2 regions of the Arthrobacter sp. L77 genome follow, and region 2 is predicted to be linked to the other one. Evidence: predicted binding sites of a transcription regulator. Region 2 holds the regulator's gene; the other holds the start of a gene.
What was found. Region 2 encodes LexA, which represses DNA repair genes until DNA is damaged. Its sites were predicted from a motif close to TCGAACANNTGTTCGA; they were not measured.
Positions count from the first base shown of each region.

Region 1: RY94_RS09440 (HNH endonuclease signature motif containing protein) is a predicted target of LexA. The motif match lies at 1,971-1,986, and genes of this name have one in related genera.

Region 1 covers NZ_JWSU01000005.1:300,500-309,139, forward strand. Annotated here, with positions in the region: gene RY94_RS09430 (hypothetical protein) at 131-1,012, shown strand; gene RY94_RS09435 (heme-degrading domain-containing protein) at 1,147-1,692, shown strand; gene RY94_RS09440 (HNH endonuclease signature motif containing protein) at 1,999-3,678, shown strand; gene RY94_RS09445 (SDR family oxidoreductase) at 4,155-4,808, opposite strand; gene RY94_RS09450 (LLM class flavin-dependent oxidoreductase) at 5,109-6,497, opposite strand; SAM riboswitch class IV at 6,534-6,647, opposite strand; gene RY94_RS09455 (ArsR/SmtB family transcription factor) at 6,833-7,450, shown strand; gene RY94_RS09460 (hypothetical protein) at 7,447-7,665, shown strand; gene RY94_RS09465 (SDR family NAD(P)-dependent oxidoreductase) at 7,677-8,435, opposite strand; gene RY94_RS09470 (GNAT family N-acetyltransferase) at 8,552-8,640, shown strand, end outside.
Region 2 covers NZ_JWSU01000008.1:295,185-303,824, forward strand. Annotated here, with positions in the region: gene miaA (tRNA (adenosine(37)-N6)-dimethylallyltransferase MiaA) at 1-282, shown strand, start outside; gene dapF (diaminopimelate epimerase) at 279-1,229, shown strand; gene RY94_RS16265 (class I SAM-dependent methyltransferase) at 1,253-1,861, opposite strand; gene hflX (GTPase HflX) at 1,984-3,567, shown strand; gene RY94_RS16275 (ATP-dependent DNA helicase) at 3,560-5,632, shown strand; gene lexA (transcriptional repressor LexA) at 5,673-6,389, opposite strand; gene RY94_RS16285 (LysM peptidoglycan-binding domain-containing protein) at 6,770-7,291, shown strand; gene RY94_RS16290 (histidinol-phosphate transaminase) at 7,383-8,477, shown strand; gene RY94_RS16295 (DUF2461 family protein) at 8,586-8,640, shown strand, end outside.

The sequences.
Region 1 (8,640 bases), on a different contig from region 2:
CCCCCCCCCCCCCCCGCCCTGGCGAACCGCACCGGCTTCCGAGGAAGCGCCGTCCTACGAGCAGACACCGCCCCGGGAGCACAACGCGCCAGGCCGTCGGCGACGACGACGATCCGGCACGATAGCGGGCTTGGTCCTGGTCGCCGCCCTGTACGCGACGCCGTCGGTGTTCGACCGCTTCGTCCTGCCCGCCCCACTGCCCGATCTGCCGGTCGCACTGCCCGACCTGGACGTCCCCTCGCCCGACCTGCCGGTCACGCTGCCGGATCTGGACGTCCCCTCGCCCGACCTGCCGGTCACGCTGCCCGACCTGCCGGCCCCCTTGCCGCCTCTGCCCGGCGCCGATGTGCCGCCCCGCGGGGTCGAGGCCAACGGCGTGCCGCTCGGGACGCCGCCGCCCGCTCCGTCGTCGACGGCGTTCAAGCTGATGGACTCGCCCGTCGAGGAGCAGGAGTGGGTGGCCTACGATCCCTGCCGCCCCGTGCACTACGTCGTCCGGCCGGACAGTGCCCCGGCCGGCTCGGAGGGACTGGTGCAGGAAGCCGTCGCTGAGGTGTCCGCCGCCACGGGTCTGCAGTTCGTCCACGACGGCGCGACCACCGAGGCGCCCAGCGAAGAGCGTGACCTGTACCAGCCGGAGCTGTACGGGAAGGCCTGGGTGCCGGTGCTGATCATCTGGACCACCCCTGAGGAGATTCCCGGACTGGCCGGGGACATCGCGGGTCTCGGCGGCAGCGACTACGCCCAGGCGTCCGGGCAGCCGCTGGTCTACGTGGGTGGCCAGGTACAGCTCGATGCGCCCGACGCCGCCACATCGCTCGGCTACCCGGACGGGCGCGCGTACCTGAAGGCGACGATCATGCATGAGCTCGCGCACGTCGTCGGACTCGACCATGTGGATGACGCTGGCGAACTGATTTACTCGGAGAACGTCGGCCGGGTCTCGTTCGGGGAGGGCGACCTCGCAGGCCTCGCGCTCCTCGGCGCCGGGCCCTGCGCACCCGGACTCTGACATCCGCCGGAGCCTTCCGCTTCGGGATCATGTCCGCGAGAAACGCAGGCGACGCACACACTGCCGCCCCGAGGAAATTACTAAACAACTGAGCAAAAGCCCGCCACGTCCCGTCGACGACGTAAATTAAGGAGATGAGCAATGACGCCCTCCCTACAGCCGTCCTCCCGTTCGATCCGGACGGCAGCAGCGAACAGCCTGCCGAGGCGCTCGAGGCGCTGATCAGCACGGTCGAGAGGGAGGTCGCCGAGCTCCAGTTCACCCGCTTCACGAACGACGACGCAGTCGCCCTGGGGCAGTTGATCGTCCAGCTGGGCGCGGGACGCAACCTGCCGATCGCGGTCTGCATCCGAAGGCCCGACCACATCCTGTTCCGGGCCGCACTCGACGGAACAACACCCGACAACGACTACTGGCTCGACGCGAAGAGCCGCACAGCCGAACGCTACCTCGTCCCCTCCCTGCTCGTCGGCCTCCGGGGGCGCCGCAACGGCGGGCGGGTGGAGGACGATCCGCTGTTCGACACGACGATGTTCGCAGCGCACGGCGGCTCCTTCCCGCTGTACATCCAGGGCGTCGGTCCGGTCGCCACGGTAACGGTCTCCGGCCTTCCGCAACTCGAGGACCACCGGCTCGTCGTCGAGGCGCTACGGACCTTTCACGCCGCTGCCGGCCTCTAGGAACCAGGGCGAGGCACCGTGCGTCCCCGTCCCGAGTGGCCGGGTTGGTCTACAGGGGTCGTGAGCAGGATTGGCGGTGCTCGATAGAAGCAGACGACGGCGGGCATCGGGTCGCGGGCAGCCGCCTGCGCACCGCCGCAGTAGACCAGGAGTCCGTGAGGGCCGGATGTCCCGAAACAGGAGGTTCCACTCGGAATGCCGGTGCAGGTCCACAGGCGCTGCCTATGTGGATAACTGAGGACGACTCTTCCTCCACATTCGCTTCCCCACCGCGCCATTAGTACGCATGTTCGATAAAATTCAGGTATGACTACCGCACCGGTCGAGCGCTTGACCGCACCTCCGAGTTCCATGGACTCGGTATGCACAGCGCTTGCCGAATGCGCGAGGGACATCGATCAGAGCCAGGGCCTCCGGTCCCGACAGGACGCCATGCGGTTCCTGCTGGAGGTCGAAGACGCCTCACGGACCATCGACCATCTCCAGATCCTCGCCGCCCGCGTCGCCCAGGAACATCATCTTGCCGATGACGAGGAGCGAACTGCGGGCGGTTCGCTTCTGGCGAGGGCAGAGCAATCCGTCCGCGGGGATGTCCGCACCGGCCCTGCCGCGTACACGTCATCCGAGCCGACCGAGCCGACCGAGCCGACCGAGCCGAGCGGCAATGGATACAGGAACTGCGCAGACTTTCTCCGTGCCACGCTGGGCATCAGTCGGACAGAGGCGAAGCGCCGGCTGAGTCTTGCGGAGATGGTACTCCCCCGGATCTCGCCGACCGGCGCGCGTGTACCTCCCCGGTTTGCAGCACTGGGCGGCGCGGTGACCACTGGCCGCATCAGCGGACGGGCCGCCACCGTAGTCGCGCACGCGTTGCAGCGGGTGGACTCGTTCGCGACGCCGCGGCAACTCGCGTCGATGGAGCATCACCTGACACGGCAGGCGATGGAGTCCGACGAGGATATCCTCCGGGTGCTGGCGCGGCGCTGGGAGGGCGTCCTCGATCAGGACGGGCAGGAGCCGACAGAGAAGGTGCTGCGCGCGAGGCAGGGCGTCTTCTTCCGTGGCCGACGCCATGGACTGCATTTCCTCGAAATCGGGGCGACGGATGAGCAGTTCGAGTTGCTCGCAACCGTCATGAACTCAACGGCGAACCCGCGCGGCGCAGCGGGGCGGATCGATGCCACCGCAGCCGAGAATCCACCCGGGGAACCCGGGGCGCCGGGGACACCGGGAGCTCCCGGAGCACCGGACACCTCGAGTACACCGCACGCACCACACGGCCCGGCCACAGCCGAGAATTCACCCGCTCTCGTTGATCAGCCGGCGGCGACGAGGGCCCAGACCCTCCTCGACGGCCTGATCGCCGCCTGCAAGGTCACATTGAGCACGGCTGCGCTTCCCTCGACGGGCGGCCACCGACCACAGGTCATGGTGACCATCGACTACAAGGACCTCATCGGCGCCACACATCAGGCGGGGTATTCGGTCTTCTCCGGGCAGATGAGTGCAGGGAGCATCAGGAAGCTGGCGTGCGATGCCGACATCATCCCCCTGGTCCTCGGAAGCAGCGGTCAGATCCTCGATGTGGGACGGGCACAGCGGCTTTTTCCGCCCCATCTTCGGCGAGCGCTCGTGGCCAGGGACAAGGGCTGCGCCTTCCCTGACTGCTCCATCCCGGCCAGCTGGTGCGAAGCCCACCACATCGATCCGTGGTCAGCAGGCGGCGCGACGAGCATCGACAACGGAGTCCTGCTGTGTTCGCGCCACCACCATGTCATTCATCAAGGTGCCTGGACCGTGGCATCCCGGAACGGCATTCCGTGGTTCACCGCCCCCCGAACCCTCGGTCCTCCGGGAACGGCTCGTCGGAACAGGTACTGGCAGGCAGGACAAGCCGTCCATGAAGCACTGCTCGACGACGCCTCGGGGCCGAGCGTGGACGTCTCGGAGCGCAGCACAAGCGTTCTGGAGCACAGCACCGGATGATCGGTGCGCCCGGACCGTCGGGGGCGGCCCGGTCCGTCCGGTGGGGCCGCCTCCGGCATGGGGAGCGGTGCGCCCGGACCATCGGGTACATCCGGCCCGTCGGGTGCGTCTGGCATACCGAGCGGTGCGCCCGGAGCGTCGGGTGCGGCCCGGTCCGTCAGGTAGGGCCGCCTCCGGCATGGGGAGCGGTGCATCCGGAGCGCGGGGCAGCGTATCCGGAGCGTCGGGTACATCCGGCCCGTCGGGTGCGTTTGGCATACCCAGCGGTGCTCCCGGGGCGTCGGGTGCATCCGGTCCGCCGGGCGCATCCGGCGTACGGAACGGTGCGTAGATCCCGGGAGCTACGGAGCGCCTGGCGTTTCTCGTGCACACCCTCGTGAATCAGGACAGCCCGCACCACACTGAAGACGAGGGCCAGCTGGCACACAGAAGGCGGCGCCCACACAGTGAACGCCGCCTTCATCGTGCTGGTCGGACTACAGTGCAGCCTCGATGGCCTCCGCGACCGGCGTCTCACCGGTGTTGAACTGGATGGTCTTGTCGACCGTGCCGAGGTTACCGAGGACGACGGCGGCCACGAGTGCGACATCCTCGCGTGCCACCGAGTCCTGCTGCGGCTCGGCGGACACCTCGATCATCCCGGTTCCCGGGTCCGTGGTGAGTGCTCCCGGCTGGAGGATGGTCCAGGCGAGCTCCGAGTTGCGCAGGTGCTCATCAGCCGCGGCCTTCGCCTCGGCGTAATGGAAGAAGCCGTTGTCCTCGGGGACACCGTGGTCCTTACGTGCCCCGAGGTAGGACACCATGACATAGCGCCCCACGGACGCCTCCTGGGCGGCGTCCATCGAGCGGATCGCAGCATCCCGATCCACGGCATACGTCGCCTCGGGGCTCGCGCCACCTGCGCCTGCAGACCAGACGACGGCGTCATGGCCACGGAAGACATCGGCCATCTGCTCCACCGACAGCTCGGAGACGTCCGCGACAACGGGGGTTGCCCCGGCCTGCTCGACGTCGCCGGCGTGGTCCTGGTTACGGAAGACCGAGCTGACCTGGTGGCCCTGGCTCGTGAGGATCTTCGTGAGATGCAGGGCTACTTTTCCGTGCCCACCGATGATGGCTACGCGTGACATGGGAACTCCTTCTGTCGGATGACTGGTCGTCGGATACCTTGTCTTCGACGCTAGTCCCCCGCACCTCGGGCTGGCCACCTTCCCGCGACTGTTCCGCCGCGAGCGCAGGTCTATTCCCAGCTGAAGCCACCAATGCCCCACGCTTACTGAGGCAAATGACGCGCCAGGGCGGACGAACCACGACGCTCCCGCCATACCCGCCTGGTGCCAATGACCGACCCCACCGACACGTAAGGCGGAGACTACCCGTGGCGCCCGAACCACGCCCGCCGGGTCGACGATGACCAACCCGGCGACGCGTCAGGGGCGGACCGGCGCTAGCCGATACTGCGCACCGCGGTGCTCCTCGGGCAGGCGGTCGCCCTTCCCGAACAGCTTCTGACGCAGTGTTCCCTCCGTGTATTCGGTGGGATAGGCACCACGCTTCTGCAGTTCCGGCACGACGAACTCGATGATGTCCTCGAAGGTCCCCGGGGTGATCGCATAGGCGAGGTTGAAGCCGTCGACGTCGGTCTCCTCGACCCACGCCTGGAGCTCGTCGGCGACCTGCACACCCGAACCGACGATGCGCGGCCCGAGCCCACCGATCCCCGCCGACTCGGCGATGTCCCGCACGGTCCACGGCGACCCGTCGTCGTTCACCTTCTGGAAGTTCGCGACGGCGGACTGGATGGCGTTGGACTTCACGTTGCCGAGCGGTTCGTCCGGATCGTAGACGGAAAGGTCCACACCGAGCCATCCCGAGACGAGCACGAGGGCACCCTCATAGCTGACGTACTGCTGGTAATCGGCGTGCTTGGCCTGGGCCTTCTCCTCGGTCTCGTCCGTGATCACGGTGAGCAGGGTATAGATCCGCACCGAGTAGCGGTCACGACCCTCGGCCTCGACCGCATCCCTGATCTTCCTGACCACGTCCTTCAGCTTCTCCTTCGTGGGTGCAGCGACGAACACCGCCTCGGCGTTACCTGCCGCGAAGGCGATGCCCCGGGAGGACGCTCCGGCCTGGAAGATGACCGGCGTCCGCTGTGGTGAGGGCTCACTGAGGTGGATGCCCGGGACCTTGAAGTACGTGCCGTCGTGGCCGATCTCGTGGACCTTGGCCGGATCCGTGAAGACGCCCGTCTCGCGGTCGCGGACCACGGCGTCGTCCTCCCACGACCCCTCGAGCAGCTTGTAGAGGACCTCGAGGTACTCGTCCGCGTGGTCGTAGCGCGCGTCGTGTTCGAGCTGGTCCTCCTGGCCCATGTTGCGTGCAGCGGACGGCAGGTAGCCGGTCACCACGTTCCAGCCGACCCGCCCCTTGGTGAGGTGGTCCAGCGTGGAGAGTCTGCGCGCGAAGGGGTACGGGTGCTCGTAGGCGGTGCCGGCGGTGACGCCGAACCCGAGGTGCTCGGTGACGAGCGCCATGGCCGAGACGAGCAGGAACGGATCGTTGACCGGGGTCTGCGTCCCCTGCCTCAGGGTGGCCTCGTTGGAGCCGCCGAAGACGTCGTAGGTGCCGAGGACGTCGGCGATGAAGACGCCGTCGAACAGTCCCTTCTCCAGGGTCTTCGCCAGGTCGGCCCAGTAGCCCAGTTCCTTGTAGCGCCAGGACTGATCCTCGGGGTGACGCCACAGACCCGGCGACTGATGGCCCACACAGTTCATGTCGAAGGCGTTGAACCGGATACGGCGTGGTGATGCGGGCATGAAGAGTCCTCACGTCGGGGCACTGCCGTGGCGGAAGCGCCATACTTGCCCGCACTGCCTGTGCCGGGCCGAATCCTCACCTGGGGCACCCCGCTACAGCGAGGGGGTTGCCGTCCAACAAACCAGGGTTTTGCGTTGGAGCTCTTGATTCTGGTCTCGAGCGTAGGTGGGCCGGCACGCCGTCGTCCACCCGCCGTCGTCACGGGGCGTCACGCCTCGAACCTCCCCCGCCGCCCGGAGAAGGTCCGACGACGGCGGTCGGCATTCGCACGAAAGGGACCAAAAAGTGCAAAGAAAGCATTGCAAACATATCTTTGCGCGTGCACACTGGAGGCATGAAGGAGAGCACAGGCAACACAGGACACCCGTCGGAGGACGGCAACCGCATCCTGGACGGAGCGGCACTCAAGGCCCTCGCCCACCCTCTCAGGGTCCAGTTACTCGAGGTCCTGTCTAGCTACGGGCCGCAGACCGCGAGCAGCATCGGCAAGAGGGTCGGCGAATCGAGTGGGGCAACGAGCTACCACCTGCGGCAGCTCGCGCGCCACGGCCTCGTCCGCGAGGTGGAACGGGGCTCCGCACGGGAGCGGTGGTGGGAACGCCCCCGCGGATCCCTGACGCTCAGCACCCCCGAACTCGAGCAGGACCCCACCACACGGGAAGCCACGCGGCAGGTGAACCGCCAGTTCGAACGCGGCCGCTCCGAAGCTCTCGCCACCTTCATGGCCAGTGGTTCCGAGTCCATCCCGCCCGAGTGGGCGGACGCAGCCGTGATCGCGACGATGAACGCCCACCTGACGGTGGACCAGCTCGCAGCCCTCACCCGGGACATGAGCGAGATCTTCCGCGAGAAGCTCGACGCCTACCGCTCCGAACCGGGCACCCCGGGAACCCGGCCCGTCCAGATCCACTTCAACGCCTTCCCCCTCATCGATCCCCAGGAGACGACATGACCAGCACAACCCTTCACGCCGGCTACCCGGCGCTCGCCGGATCATCCCGCGGAGGACTCACATCCCGGACGCTCATCCGCCTGGGCACCGCGTTCATCGCAGCAGGATCCTCTCTCGCCTCAGCAAAGGGCACCGACGTGGAGCTCTTCCACCGCCACCTCGAGCGCAGGACGGATCTGCGGGCCGCCGCCCACAGCGGCATCCATCTCCTCTAGCCGCCCTGTAGCTACCGCAGGTAGGACGCCCCATTGACGTCCACCACGGTGCCGCTGACCCAGAGCGGAGCATCGGTAGCGAGCCACGTGACCGTCTGCGCCACCTCCTCCGGCGTCGCGACGCGATTGAACGGACTCTGTGCGCGCACCGCGTCGCCACCCGGGCCGTCGAGCACTGTCCTGCCCATGTCGGTCTCGACGAATCCCGGCGCGACGGCGGCAGCAAGGATCCCGTGCGGTGCGAGCGCCACCGCGAGGGACTGTGTCATGGAGTGCAACGCCGCCTTGCTCGCACCGTAGGCCGGTGTGACGGGCTCGCCCCGGTAGGCTCCGCGTGATCCGACGCTGATCAGCCGTCCGCCCTCCGGCCCCGCCGGCCGGTCGAGGAGATGCCGCGCGACCAGCCAGGCCAGGTTCGCCGGCCCCAGCAGATTCACGTCCAGCGTGCGGCGCCACGCTTCCTGCCAGTCCGCGAAGGACACGGTGTCGATCGGATGCGCCTCGAACATGCCGGCGTTGTTGACCAGCACGTCGAGAGTGCCCAGCCCACCCACGGCCTCGTCGACGATGCGACTGCAGGCCTCGGAATCACCGACGTCGCCGACGACCACCACGTGTCCGTCGCCCGGAAGCGCATCGCGCACCGCCGTGGCGGCGCGCCCATCACGGCCGGCATGGACGGCGACACGATGCCCACGCCCTGCGAGATCATGGGCGATGGCTGCACCGATGCCCCTGCTTGCACCGGTCACCAGAATCTTCGATGTCATGGTTCAGACCGTACCTCGCGTGCGGCACCGCAGCGGAGAGGCCGGGCCCCGGCAGGAGAAGTGACCACCGGACATGGCACGTTGACCCCGGTCGGTACGGATGCGAGGGTGGCTGGATGAGCACCGACACCCCGGACGTCCAGGTCAGCAACAACGAGGCAGAGAGCCGCTACGTGGCCACCCTCGACGGCAGCCCTGTCGGTAC
Region 2 (8,640 bases):
GCCCGCGAGGTGGAGCGCCTCGCCGCCGTCGGGCTCCGGGACGGGCGGACGGCGTCGCGCGCCCTCGGCTACGGGCAGTTCCTCCGCGTACTGGACGGCGCCATGACGGAGCAGGACGCCATCGAGGACACCATCGCCGCGACCCGCCGGTTCGCCCGGCGCCAGCTCACCTGGTTCCGGGGGGATCCGCGCGTGGCCTGGACGGACTGGCAGGCGCCCGGCCTCGTCGACCGCGCGGTCGGGCTCGTGCGGGCGCACGGGGACCTATCCTTAGGACTGTGACCGACTACCGCGCCCTCGCCGCCGATCCCGGGCAGTCCGCCGGCCTCTCCTTCACCAAGGGCCACGGCACCGGCAACGACTTCGTCCTGACACTCGATCCCGACGCGTCGGCGCCGGACGACGCCGCCTTCGTCGCCTCGCTCTGCGACCGGCACCGGGGCATCGGCGCCGACGGATACATCCGGGCGGTGCGGTCGTCCGCCCTGCCCGAGGGGCGGGCGCTCCTGCAGACGGACCCCGACGCCGAATGGTTCATGGACTACCGCAACGCCGACGGCTCGGTGTCCGAGATGTGCGGCAACGGCGTGCGCGTCTTCGCACACTTCCTGCTCGCCTCCTCGGTGGCCGAGCTGCCCGAAGGCGGCGAGCTCGCCATCGCCACCCGCGCGGGCGTCAAACGCGTGACCCGCTCCCACGACGGCTACGCGGTGGACATGGGGCCCTGGGAATTCATCCATCCCGAGGCTGCCGTCGCCCGCGGCATGGACTCCCTCGTGGAGATCGGCGGACTCGACGTCGACCGCCCGGCGCTGTCGGTCAGCATGGGCAATCCCCACACCGTCGTCGCGCTGGCCGAATCCGCCGAACTCCAGCAGACCGAACTGCACCGGCCTCCCGGGGTCCAGCCCGTCCCGCCGGAGGGGACCAACGTGGAACTCGTGGTGCCCTCGGATCCGCTGGTGGGGGACGACGGCGTCGGCCGGCTCAGCATGCGCGTCCACGAGCGCGGCGTCGGCGAAACCCAGTCCTGCGGCACCGGTGCGTGCGCCGCCGCGGCAGCCACACGATTCTGGGCCGGCCAGGGTGCGCCGACCCGATGGCAGGTGACCGTCCCGGGCGGCGTCGTCGGGGTGACCTTCGTCGACGGCCCCGGCGGTCGCGAGCACGTGCTGCTCAGCGGCCCGGCCGTCCTCGTGGCGGAGGGTGTGCTCCTTCCCGCAGCCTGAGCGGGATGAGCCGGCAGGGACGTTCAGCCGGCCCGGTGCACCTCGATGATGCGGAAGGACTTGGACGTCTCCGCGCGCCGGACCGTGAAGCCCCCGGCCAGTTCCCCGGCCAGCCAGCGCTGCAGCGAGTCCGCACCGAGGTTCTTCTGCACCACCAGCCAGGCGCGGCCGTCCGGAGCGAGGCGCGGGAGCCAGTCCAGCAGCAGAGCATGCAGTTCCTGCTTCCCGATGCGGATGGGCGGATTGGACCAGATGGTGTCGAACACGAGCGACCCGTCCACGGCGTCGGGGGTGCCGGCCGCTACATTGCCCAGTCCGAGGCGGGCGGCGTTCTCCGCGGTCAGTGCGACGCACCGCTCGTTGACGTCGACGGCGTAGACCTCGGCGTCGGGCGCCTTCAGCGCCATGGTGAGGGCGATCGGTCCCCACCCGCAGCCGATGTCCAGCAGGCGGCGCCCCTGCGGGTCCGGGACGGCGTCGAGCAGGATCGCGGTGCCCTTGTCGACGCCGTCGGGGCTGAACAGACCCGACGAGGTCACGAGGTCCCGACGCGCGCCGGCCAGGACGACGGAGAGCGGTCGGCGCGTGTCCGGTCCCGCCGGCTGGGCGCTGAAATAGTGCTGAGACTCCATGGACAGAAGCCTAGTGGCACGCCGGCGGCCCGTCCGCGCGGTCGGGTTTCGCGCTGGGAGAATACGCTGGAGCACGCCGGGCCCTCAGCCGTAGGATTGTAGGACATTCATCTAGGGAGACCATGACCGAGAACAACGGACATTCCACCGGCGCCGACATGGGCCCGGAGGAGATCCAAGCCGTCATCGACCGGATCCTCGCCAGCGACGAAGCTGCCGCGGCCAAGGCGACGAAGGGGACATCAGGGCCGGGGGAGAGCTCCGCGCCGATCGAGAAGACCTGGCGATCACGGGCCCAGGCCCTCTCCCAGGACGAGGAGCCGTCCGACGCCGACGGGGACCAGCAGGACCTCGCCGAGCGCCGTGCGCTCCGGCGCGTCGCGGGACTGTCCACCGAACTCGAGGACGTCACCGAGGTCGAGTACCGGCAGCTCAGGCTGGAACGGGTGGTCCTCGCCGGCCTGTGGAGCGAAGGGACGGCGCAGGACGCCGAGAACTCGCTCCAGGAGCTCGCGGCACTGGCCGAGACCGCGGGCTCCGAGGTGCTCGACGGTATCGTGCAGCGACGCCTCAAGCCGGACCCCGGGACGTTCCTCGGGTCGGGCAAGGCCCAGGAGCTGAAGGGGATCGTCCAGGCCACCGGGGCGGACACCGTGATCGTCGACAGCGAACTCTCGCCGTCGCAGCGCCGCGGCCTCGAGGACATCGTGAAGGTCAAGGTGATCGACCGGACCGCCCTGATCCTCGACATCTTCGCGCAGCACGCCAAGAGCCGCGAAGGCAAAGCCCAGGTGGAACTCGCGCAGCTCGAGTACCTGCTCCCGCGCCTCCGCGGCTGGGGTGAATCGATGTCCCGCCAGGCCGGCGGCCAGGTCGGCAGCGCAGGCTCCGGTATGGGCTCGCGCGGCCCGGGCGAGACGAAGATCGAACTCGACCGGCGCAAGATCCGCACGCGCATGGCGAAGCTCCGCCGCGAGATCGCCGGGATGAAGCCCGCACGGGAGACCAAGCGTTCCAACCGCCGTCGGAACCAGGTGCCGTCCGTCGCCATCGCCGGCTACACGAATGCCGGCAAGTCGTCCCTGCTGAACCGGCTCACCGACGCCGGCGTCCTCGTCGAGAACGCACTGTTCGCCACGCTGGATCCGACGGTGCGCAAGGCGGAGACGCCGGACGGCATCGGCTACACCCTGGCCGACACGGTCGGGTTCGTCCGCTCGCTGCCCACCCAGCTCATCGAGGCGTTCCGCTCCACCCTGGAGGAGGTCGCCGACTCCGACCTCATCCTGCATGTCGTCGACGCGTCCCACCCCGACCCTGAGGGGCAGATCGCCGCGGTCCGAACCGTGCTGACGGAGGTCGACGCCCGCAAGGTGCCCGAGATCATCGTGTTGAACAAGGCCGACGCCGCCGATCCGTTCGTCATCGAACGGCTGCGGCAGCGCGAACCGCGGTCCGTCGTCGTCTCCGCGCGGACAGGCGCGGGGCTCACGGAGCTGCGCCAGCTGATCAGCACGAACATCCCCCGCCCCGGCGTGAAGCTCGACCTGATGGTGCCGTACGAGCGCGGGGAGATCCTCAGCCGCCTCCACGAGGAGGATGTCGAGATCCTCGGCCTGGAGCACGTCGGCGAGGGGACCCGCCTCGAGGTGATGGTCCGGGAAGGCCTGGCCGCCGAGCTGGAGGCGTACGTCAGGCATGAGTGAGAGCACGCGGTCCGGCGCCGTGGCGGCGCCGGACGCGGCTCCCCACTCGGACGAAGCACGGCAGGCCCTCGAACTGCTCGACGCCGCCGTGGGCGCCATGGGCGGGGAGATGCGTTCCGGCCAGCACGAGATGGTCCGTCAGGTCAGTGAGTCCATCCGCTCCGGCGAGCACCTGCTCGTCCAGGCCGGCACCGGCACCGGGAAGTCGCTCGCGTACCTCGTCCCTCTGATCGCCCACGCGATGGACAGCGACAAGCCCTCGATCGTCTCCACGGCCACGCTCGCCCTCCAGGCGCAGATCGTGGGAAGGGACCTCCCGCGCCTCCTGGACGCCGTGCGGCCCGCGCTCACGCGCCCCGTCGACGTCGCCCTGCTCAAGGGCCGCTCCAACTACGTCTGCCTCCACAAGACCGGCGGCGGCTTCCCGGAGGAGGACGCGCCCGCCACCCTCTTCAGCCTCGGCGAGGATGCCGCGCCGCACCCCGCCCCGGCGACCGACGGCCCGTCCTCCGCGCTCGGGAGGGACGTGGTGCGGCTGCGTGAGTGGGCCGAGGAGACCGCGACCGGCGACCGCGACGACCTCGTGCCCGGCGTGAGCGACCGCGCCTGGCGCCAGGTGTCCGTCTCCAGCATGGAGTGCATCGGTGCCGCCCGCTGTCCGATGGCCCAGGAGTGCTTCAGCGAGAAGGCGCGCGCCGCAGCCGCGGACGCCGACATCATCATCACCAACCACGCCATGCTCGCGATCAGCGCCTTCGAAGGGCTTGCCGTCCTGCCCGAGTACGACGTCGTCGTCATCGACGAGGCACACGAACTCCACGACCGCGTCACCGGAGCCGTCTCGGGCCAGCTCTCCGCCTCGATGGTGACCGCTGCAGCCGCGGCACTCCGGCGCCACGCGTCCGTCACCACGGGCGTCCTCGACACGGCTGCCGACGCCTTCGAGGCGGCCGCCGAACTCGTTCCCTCGGGTCTCCTGCCGGGAGGCCTCCCCGAGGATCTCGAGCAGGCCCTCGCCCAGGTCCGCGACGCGTCGCGTGCCGCGCTGTCCGACACCAAGACGGACGGCAAGTCCGAAGCCGACGTCGACGGCGGCCGGCAGGTCGCACGCTCCCGCACCACGCTGGTCTTCGAGCTCGCCGAGCGGATCCTCGCGGCGTCCGAACTCAACGAGGTGGTCTGGGCATCGCGTCCCAGTACCTTCACGCCGGGTTCGGGCTACGCGCAGCCCGACGAGAGTGCACCCGCGACGCTGAACGTCGCGCCGCTGTCCGTCGCCGGGCGGCTGCGGGAGGGACTGTTCGAGGACCACACCGTGATCCTGACCTCCGCGACCCTCGCGATCGGCTCCGAGTTCGGTCCCGTCGCCGGCTCGCTGGGCCTCAGCGGCCCCGGTGCGCCCGCCTGGACCGGCGTCGACGTCGGAAGCCCCTTCGACTACCCGCGGCAGGGCGTGCTCTACGTGGCGAAGGACCTGCCGAAGCCCGAGCGGGGCACCTCCGACGCGCAGCTCGAGGAGCTCCTGGGGCTGCTCACGGCGTCGCGGGGAGGGGCGCTGGGACTGTTCTCGTCCAAGCGCGCCGCCGAGGAGGCCGCGGAGGCCCTGCGTCCGAAGGTCGACTTCGAGATCCTGTGCCAGGGGGAGTCCTCGCTCAACGCACTGGTCACGCAGTTCGCGGACGAACCGGATACCTGCCTGTTCGGCACCATGTCCCTGTGGCAGGGTGTCGACGTGCCGGGGGCCTCGTGCCGACTGGTCGTGATCGACCGCATCCCGTTCCCGCGGCCCGACGATCCGCTCATGACCGCCCGCACCCGGGCAGTGGCGCGGAACGGGGGCAACGGCTTCATGAGCGTGTCCGCCACGCACGCGGCCGTCCGGCTCGCGCAGGGCGCGGGGCGCCTGATCAGGGCGGCGGGGGACCGGGGGGTCGTCGCCGTCCTGGACAGCCGCCTCGCCAACGCCCGGTACGGCGGCTTCCTCCGGGCCGCCCTCCCGCCCTTCTGGGCGACGACGGACCGTGCCACCGTCACGGGCATCCTGAAGCGGCTCTCGGGGCGCTGACGCGCCCCGCCGGCCGCAGCACACCGGCTGCGGCGCGTGGCTACAGCGCGCGCATCACCGAGACGACCTTGCCCATGATGCTGGCGTGGTCGCCGAGGATGGGCTCGTAGCGCGTGTTCTGCGGCAGCAGCCACGTATGGCCGTCCCGCTGCCGGAAGGTCTTCACGGTGGCCTCCTCATCGAGCAGCGCCGCCACGATGTCGCCGTTCTGGGCGCTCTGCTGCCGGCGGACCACCACCCAGTCGCCGTCGCAGATGGCGGCATCCACCATCGAGTCCCCCGAGACCCTGAGCATGAAGAGATCCCCGTGGCCGACGAGCTGGCGCGGCAGGGGCATGACGTCCTCGACGACCTGGTCCGCGAGGATCGGTCCGCCGGCGGCGATGCGCCCCACGAGCGGCACCAGGGCGGTGTCGACGGCGATCCGGTGCTCGGCGGCGGGCTTCCCGTCCGCGGACGGACCGGTCTGGGCGCCCGAGGTGTCCGGAGCCAGGGTCAGGGGGAGCAGGACCTCCATGGCGCGGGGGCGCTTCGGATCCCTGCGCACGTAGCCGAGCCGCTCGAGCTGCGCCAGCTGGTGGGTCACGCTGGACAGGCTCGCGAGCCCCACGGTGTCGCCGATCTCCCGCATGGACGGGGGGTACCCCTTGTCGGCGATCGACCGCTGGATCGTCTCGAGGATGGTCAGCTGCCGGGCGGTCAGCCCCTTGGACACGGAGCGGCCGCGCGGCCTGCCCCGGCCCGCGGAGATGGGCACGGCGTCTGCCGGGACGTCGGCAGTGTTCGATTCCTGCCGGGCCGCCGCTGATGATTCCGCCACTGTTGCGCCTTTCGCCTGGGATCGCCGATCCCGCTGTCGCCGCCGGACCGCTTCCGTGGGCCGGAAGCCGTTTTGTCAGAGGCGGCTGGTTGTGTGAGATGCATCGACCCCGGGACCGCCCTCGGAGGGCAGTATCCGTCGACGATGGTGTGATCTCTTCACGCTAGGACAGACGGGGTCACTTTTCAAACATATGTTCGACCGAGTCTCGACACGGGTCGATCGTAGATGCTAGAAATAGGCAGATGCGTATTAGAACGTTTGTTCGAACCGGGCGGTCTGTCCGGCCAAGGCATTCGAAGGAAAGAGGAACGGCAATGGTTACACCCGTACTGCATGGCAGCTCGTTGTGGACGCCCGCTCGCCCCGAGAACCACCTCAGGCTCGTCTCCATGCCTGACCCGTCCTCGTCGACCATCGCCCTGATGCCCCCGACCTTCGCAGCACCCTCCCGGCCTGATGGGACCGGTTCCTCCACCGAGCCCGGTTCCTCCGTGCCGTCCCGTACCTCCACGCAGCGGAGTGCGGACCGTCCCCTGACGCTCACGCGGCGAGGGCGCCTGCTGCTGGTCGGCCTGCCGATCGCCCTGGGCGTCGCGGCCCTGATCCTCCTCGCGGCATTCCTGACCTCGCAGGCACAGGCGGGGGAGTCGGCGCCGACCTCCACGGCCACCGTCGAGGTGAGTGTGGTCACCGGAGAGACCCTGTGGGATCTCGCCGTGCGCTATGCGCCGGAGCGCGATCCCCGGGACGTCGTCGCCGAGATCGTCGAGCTCAACGACCTGCCGAACTCCGTGGTGCAGGCAGGACAGAGCATCGCAGTACCCGCCGCGGACTGACCGGGCCCCGCCGCGGACTGACCGGCGCCCACACCGGGACTGCCCGCCGGGCCATTCGTCCGTGGAAGACGGCATCCCTTAAACTCGAAGAGTGCCCTCCTCCGTCGAAGCCCTAGCAAACCTCCCCCTGCGTGACGACCTCGTCGGGCTGCACCCGTACGGCGCTCCGCAGCTGGACGTCCCGATCCTGCTCAACGTCAACGAGAACACCTACGGCGTACCGGCGGACGTCCACGCGGCCATCGTGGAGGCCGTCGCGGAAGCGACGCGCGGCCTCAATCGCTACCCGGACCGCGAATTCACCGAGCTGCGGAAGAACCTCGCCGACTATCTGGGGCACGGCCTGACGCCCGATCAGCTGTGGGCCGCCAACGGCTCCAACGAGGTGCTGCAGCAGGTCCTCCAGGCCTTCGGCGGACCCGGACGCACCGCCATCGGCTTCCCGCCCACCTACTCGATGTACCCCCTGCTCGCGAGCGGCACCGGGACGCGCTACGTCACCGCCGCCCGCGGTGCCGCCTACGCCATGACGCCGGAGGACACCGCCCGGGCGGTCCGCGCATCAGGGGCGAACATCGTGTTCCTCTGCTCGCCGAACAATCCCACCGGCACGGCACTCGGCCTGGACGTCGTCGAGGCCGCCTACGAGGCCGGCGAGGACGCGCGCGCCATCATCATCGTCGATGAGGCGTACGGCGAATTCGCGCAGGAGGGGACCGCGAGCGCCCTGACCCTCCTGCCCGGACGCCCGCGGTTGCTCGTCTCCCGGACCATGAGCAAGGCCTTCGCCCTCGCCGGCGCCCGGATCGGCTACCTCGCGGCGGCGCCGGAGATCGCCGATGCGCTGCGGCTCGTCAGGCTGCCCTACCACCTCTCGGCCATCACCCAGGCGGCCGCGAACGCCGCCCTCACCCACGCGGACACGCTCCTGGCGAACGTCGAGGCGATCAAGGTGCAGCGGGACCGCATCGTGCGCGAGCTCACGGGACTCGGGCTCACCCCGGCCCCGTCGGACGCGAACTTCGTCTTCTTCTCGGGCCTCGAGGACCCCCACCGTGTCTGGCAGGGCCTCCTGGAGGCAGGGGTCCTCATCCGTGATGTCGGCATCCCCGGATCCCTGCGCGTGACCGCGGGTACGGAGGAGGAGACGACGGCGTTCCTGACGGCGCTGGCGACGCTGCTCTGACGGCCGGGTCGCCGTTCCGACGGTCGGGTCGGCGACGGCCCAGGGCTCCGGAGGGGCCATCCGCTGCGGGCGATGCGCCGCGCGGGTGCAGCGCCCATCATGTGTCGCATGGATCGTCCGATCTTCGAGGAGGCGCAGTCGTTCTTCGCGCGGATGGAGGCGG